2 regions of the Exiguobacterium sp. s125 genome follow, and region 1 is predicted to be linked to the other one. Evidence: predicted binding sites of a transcription regulator. Region 1 holds the regulator's gene; the other holds the start of a gene.

The links. The regulator Rex, encoded in region 1, represses fermentation and respiration genes when NADH is low (regulators of the CRP and FNR family bind a similar motif). The targets are predictions, from matches to a motif close to TTGTGAAATATTTCACAA.
Region 2: adhE (bifunctional acetaldehyde-CoA/alcohol dehydrogenase) is a predicted target of Rex. The motif match lies at 1,052-1,069, and genes of this name have one in related genera.

What each region holds. Positions count from the first base shown of each region.
Region 1 covers NZ_JACSMI010000007.1:8,907-12,071, reverse strand. Annotated here, with positions in the region: gene tatC (twin-arginine translocase subunit TatC) at 1-708, opposite strand, end outside; gene KNQ05_RS13600 (twin-arginine translocase TatA/TatE family subunit) at 716-922, opposite strand; gene KNQ05_RS13595 (redox-sensing transcriptional repressor Rex) at 922-1,581, opposite strand; gene KNQ05_RS13590 (ABC-F family ATP-binding cassette domain-containing protein) at 1,750-3,165, shown strand, end outside.
Region 2 covers NZ_JACSMI010000001.1:1,327,535-1,330,699, reverse strand. Annotated here, with positions in the region: gene KNQ05_RS06790 (Na+/H+ antiporter family protein) at 1-187, opposite strand, end outside; gene KNQ05_RS06785 (beta-class carbonic anhydrase) at 330-881, opposite strand; gene adhE (bifunctional acetaldehyde-CoA/alcohol dehydrogenase) at 1,214-3,165, shown strand, end outside.

The DNA.
Region 1 (3,165 bases):
TTTGTACGTCCGGGCTGAAATCATGATGCTGATTTCATAGAGGACGAACAACGGTACCGAAATCATCAGATGTGACGTCACATCCGGTGGAGAGATTAAAGCCGCGATGACGAAGAGCGCAAAGTACGCATATTTCCGATTTTTCCGCATGAACAATGGCGTCACGAGTCCAAGACGGGTCAAGAACATCGTCACGACCGGCAGTTGGAACAAGATACCGAACGGAATCGTCAGCCGTATTAAGAAACTAAAATAGTTTTCGACCCCGATGACTTGCTCGATGCCGAGCTCTTGCCCAAGTTCCGTCGATACTTTGAGTAGAAACGGAAGTAACCAAAAATAAGAGAACGCGATTCCGGACAAAAATAAGAAAAATGTGACCGGAATATACGTCAAGGTCGCTTTCTGTTCCTGTTCGAATAAACCGGGTCGGATGAACGCCCATAGCTGGTACATCCAAAATGGTGAAGCCAGGACGACCGCGATGATGAACGCTAAATTCAAGTACAACATCAGGGGATCGGCCACATTAAAGGCATTCAATCCGATGCCGAGCTCTTTCAGGTCCGACTGCAGAAAACGCACGAGCGGTCGGACGAGCGGAAAGGCCGCGGCGAACAAGACGACGACGATGATGAGTGACCAGACGATCCGCTTGCGCAACTCGTCTAGATGCGATGTCACACTCTGTTCTTGATCAATCGCCATAATTTAATCACTTCTCTTTCGATTCATCCTTGTTGTCTTTATCATCGTCCATGATGCCGTGTGTCGCACTCTTGAACTCTTTTAACGTCTGACCGGCAGCACGACCGAGCTCCGGTAATTTTTTCGGTCCGAAGATGATCAACGCGACGGCACCGATCAAAGCGATGCTCCCTGGTCCGATGAACGCGATGGTTGATGGAATAAGGTTTTCCATTATGATTTCACTCCTTCAGCTGATTGCGAATAATGCTTCATGAAATAAACTAGTGACTGCAACTCGATCGACAAATCGATGTGATGGACCCGAACGTGGGCCGGTACGTTCAACCGCGCCGGTGTAAAGTTCAGAATTCCGGTCACACCATACTCAACTAACTCATCCGCTACTGACTGTGCGAACTGGGATGGGACCGTCAAGATGGCGACATCAACCTTGTTCGCTTCGATTTGCTCTTTCATGTCAGAGACATGATAGATAGGAACGTCTTGCGTCGTTGTTCCGACCTTGTTTTCGTCCGCATCAAACGCAACGACTATCCGAGTACTATTATTCTTTAAAAAGTTATAATTTGCAAACGCCGTTCCGAGATGTCCGACCCCGACAAGTGCCACATTCGTGACTTCATCCTGGTTCAGTGTCTTTCGGAAAAACGTCAATAGATGTTGTACGTTGTAACCGTATCCTTTTTTCCCTAACGCCCCAAAGTAGGAAAAATCGCGGCGGATCGTCGCTGAATCGACTTTGACCGCTTCACTGAGCTCTGCTGAAGAGACGCGCAGCTTGCCTGAGTTATAAAGACTCTGAATGAAACGATAATATAACGGCAGTCGTTTCGCCGTCGCTTGTGGTATTTTTGTGTCTGGCCCATTCATACTGCAGTTCCCCCTTCGGCCACGTTCTGACGTGGCACCCAAATCAATGCAAAGAATTCTATTCTCTTTGATTGTAAACCACTTCACATAGACTAACAAATAATATATTCCACGGGACTCCTGCGTTTTTTTCATGATAGACTAAAGGGTGGAAGGATGGATGTTTTTATGATTCTCTTACAAGTGAACCAACTATCAAAATCATTCGGTGTTGAGCCGATTTTAGACAATATTAAACTCGAAGTGCAGGAGCGGGACCGGATTGCGCTCGTCGGACGAAATGGTGCCGGAAAATCGACACTTTTAAAAATCATCGCCGGAGAGCTCAGTCATGACTCTGGTGAGATCATGAAGAGTAAGGAAGTGAAAATCGGTTACCTCGCCCAGGACAGTGGTCTTGAGTCGAATGAAACGATTTGGAATGAAATGTTGACCGTGTTCGAACACCTGCAAGAGCAGGAACGTTCGCTCCGTCGGATGGAGATTGAGATGGGGATGGACCATATCTTAAATGATGCTGTTGCTTACGACCGTCTGTTGAAAACATACGATCAGGCACAACATGACTTCTCGGACGCCGGCGGTTACCAGTTCGAAGCCAACATCCGCTCCGTCCTGCACGGGATGCGTTTTTATCCGGACGATTATTCACGCCGGATCCAGACGCTATCCGGTGGACAACGGACGCGACTCGCACTGGCGAAGATGTTGCTCCAGGCACCTGAGCTGTTGATTCTTGACGAGCCGACGAACCACCTCGACATCGATACACTCTCTTGGCTCGAAAGTTATCTGGCTGGTTACCGTGGAGCGGTCTTGATCGTCTCCCATGACCGTTACTTCCTCGACCAGGTCGTCAACGTCGTCTATGAATTGTCACGGAACGTCTGCCGGAAGTTTACCGGCAACTACACGAAGTACTTGGAACAAAAGGCAGCACTGTATGAACAAGAGATGAAGCAGTTCGAACAGCAACAGGAAGACATCGCGAAGATGCAAGACTTCATCCAGCGTAACATCGCACGGGCGACGACGACGAAACGCGCACAAAGCGTCCGCAAACGTCTTGAAAAAGTCGACCGGATTGATCGTCCGGATGGGGATGAACGCAGCACCGTCCTGTCGTTCCCGATTGAAAAACAAAGTGGGAACGATGTGTTACAAGTCACGCAACTCGCGGTCGGCTATGAAGAAGCCGTCTCAAAAGGCATCACGTTCCGCTTACAACGCGGCGAATCCCTCGCCCTCGTTGGTCCGAACGGAATCGGAAAATCGACGTTACTGAAAGTCCTTGTCAACCGGATTAAACCGTTATTCGGTGAACATCGTTTCGGGACCGGCGTTTCTGTCGGCTACTACGATCAGGAGCAGGCCGAGCTCAACGACCGCAACCGGGTCATCGATGAAATTTGGAACGAGTGGCCGTTGATGCGGGAACAACAAGTCCGGTCCGTCCTCGGTCAATTCCTGTTCAGTGGTGATGATGTCTTCAAGCTCGTTCATGAATTATCCGGCGGCGAGCGCGGACGCCTCGCCCTCGCGAAGTTAAAATTACGCAAAACGAACGTCCTCATTCTCGATGAG
Region 2 (3,165 bases), on a different contig from region 1:
CATAACTGAGGGCAATTTCTGCGCCGGCTCCAAGACCGCCTGAGAAACTTTCGATCGTTTTCGTTAAACCAAGACCGCCGAGTAAACCACCGGCGAGAGCGCTGATGACCATCGCGAGGACGATGTGGACACGGAAGATGGCTAAGACAAATAAAAGGATAACGGCTAAAACAACAGCATTGAACATAACTATAAAACCACGCTTTCTTTTGGTATCACTGTACTATACTAAAGTATCATACAGACCGTTCTTTTTGCTGTCAAGAAAAAAACATAAAAAGGCACGACCGGTGTCGGTCGTACCTTCTTTCTACTATATAAGGACAAGTTTAGCAATCGACGCGGTCGAGTTTCCCTGTTCCCGGGTCGATGACGAGCCCGTGGACGTTCGTGCCCGGTGGTAATAATGGATGGTTTTTAATCAGACCGACGGAATGACTGACGTTTTCTTCGACTGACGTGAACCCGCGTAACCATTGCTTCAAGTCGACGCCGGATGCTTCGAGTGTCTTTAGGACTTGTTGATTGATGCCGCGTCCTTCCATCTCGGCAATCATGTTTGCCGGATCGATCGTACTCATGCCGCAGTCGTGGTGACCGATGACGATGACTTCTTCCGCCCCGAGTGCGTACAAGGCGACGAGGATCGAGCGCATGACGGAACCGAATGGGTGTGACAGAACGGCCCCTGCATTTTTAATGATCTTCGCATCGCCGTTTTTTAGACCGAGCGCGTGCGGGAGGAGTTCCGTCAAGCGGGCATCCATACACGTTAAGATCACGACCTTTTTATCAGGGAATTTATCCGAGATGAATTGTTCGTATTGTTTTTCTTCGACGAATTGTTCGTTGAACGCAAGCATTTGATTGACGATTGTCATGAAACTTCCTCCTTCAAAACAAATAAATATGTATCTTTTAATAGATTACACGATGTTTTGTCCGTCAGACAAGCAAAGAAAATAGGTGCTGTGAGAAAAGTCACAGGCAAGGGATTCAAAAAGGATGCCTTGTCCGACAACACCTTTTGAGAATGAGAACGTTTTCAATGATGTGAAATAGTTCACAGGATGGTCATGCACAAATCATCAAAAAGGCGGTATGATTGATTTGTGAAGGAAAGCACAAACTATTGAATATCAGCTTGGCATTCCTAACATTTAGTAGGGAAATGCAGACTCAGATTCGTTCCAAAATAGGGAGGAAACCTAACATGGCTGTCAAAGAAAAAATCAAACAAGACGTATCACCTGTCGAACAAACGATCAATAAAATCGTTGCAAAAGGTCAAACCGCATTACAGGAATTATTAACATTTGATCAAGAGAAAATCGATACGATTGTCCGTGACATGGCGCTTGCCGGTCTCGAACGTCACGTTGAACTGGCACGACTCGCCGTTGAAGAAACAGGACGTGGTGTCTTTGAAGATAAAATGATTAAAAATATGTTTGCGACGGAATATATCTATAACAGTCTCCGTGATGAAAAAACGGTCGGCGTCTTAGAAGAAGATGTTCAAAACGGCATCACCTATATCGCAGAACCGGTCGGTGTCGTCTGTGGCGTCACACCTGTGACGAATCCGACATCAACGACGATGTTCAAAGCGTTGATCGCGATTAAAACACGAAACCCGATTGTGTTCGCCTTCCACCCGTCAGCGCAAAACTGCTCACTCGAAGCAGCGAAAACGTTACGTGACGCGGCTGTCAAAGCCGGCGCACCGCGTGACTGTATCCAGTGGGTCGAACAACCGTCACTCGAAGCAACAAAAGTCTTGATGAACCACACGGATATCGCGATGGTCCTTGCGACCGGCGGAGCCGGCATGGTCAAATCAGCCTATTCAACAGGAAAACCGGCACTCGGTGTCGGACCGGGGAACGTCCCGTGCTACATCGAAAAAACAGCAAAAATCAAACGTGCCGTCAGTGACCTTGTCCTCTCCAAAACGTTTGATAACGGCATGATTTGTGCATCGGAGCAAGCGGTCATCATCGATCAGGAAATCTACGCGGAAGTCCGGGCGGAGATGGAAGCACTCGGTTGCTACTTCTGTACAGCAGATGAGAAAAAACGTCTCGAAGCGCTCGTCATCAAAACCGATACATGTGCCGTCAATGCCGACATCGTCGGGAAACCGGCAACCTGGATCGCAGCAAAAGCCGGCATCGACGTTCCGAGCAACACCGTCATGCTCGTCGCAGAACTTGAAAAAGTCGGCTCAGAAGAACCACTCTCACACGAAAAACTAAGCCCTGTCCTTGGTGCGTATAGCGTCCAGTCAACGGAAGATGCGTTCCATGTCGCCGAACGGATGCTTGAAATCGGTGGCCTCGGTCATACGGCAGTCATCCACACGACGAATGACGACTTGATGACGGCATTCGGAATGCGGATGAAAGCCTGCCGGATTCTCGTCAACAGCCCGTCAGCACACGGTGGGATTGGTGATCTGTATAACGAATTGACACCATCACTGACACTCGGTTGCGGCTCTTACGGGAAAAACTCCGTCTCTGAAAACGTAACGGCGAAACATCTACTCAATGTCAAGAAGGTGGCGAGACGACGCGTGAACATGCAGTGGTTCAAAGTACCGGAAAAGATTTTCTTTGAAAAAAATTCAGTCCAATACTTGAAATCGATTCAAGATGTCTCACGTGCGTTGATCGTCACCGATCAAGCGATGGTCGAGTTCGGCTACGCGGATAAAGTCATCCGCAACTTACCGGCAGGCGTCAGCTACCGGATCTTCGACCAAGTCGAACCGGATCCATCGGTTGCAACGGTTCAGACAGGAGCGCAAGCGATGCGCGACTTCAAACCGGACTTGATCATCGCCCTCGGTGGCGGATCAGCGATGGATGCAGCGAAAGGCATGTGGCTCTTCTACGAGCAACCGAACGAAACGTTCTCGAACTTACGTCAAAAGTTCCTCGATATCCGGAAACGGGCCTATAAATTCCCGGCGCTCGGTAACAAAGCGAAGTTCGTCGCGATTCCGACGACGTCCGGAACAGGATCTGAAGTCACACCGTTTACCGTCATCACGGACAAAGAGAAAAACGTCAAGTATCCGATTGCTGACTATGCATTAACACCAGACGTCGCAATCATCGATCCGGAATTCGTCATGACGGTCCCGGCATCAATCACGGC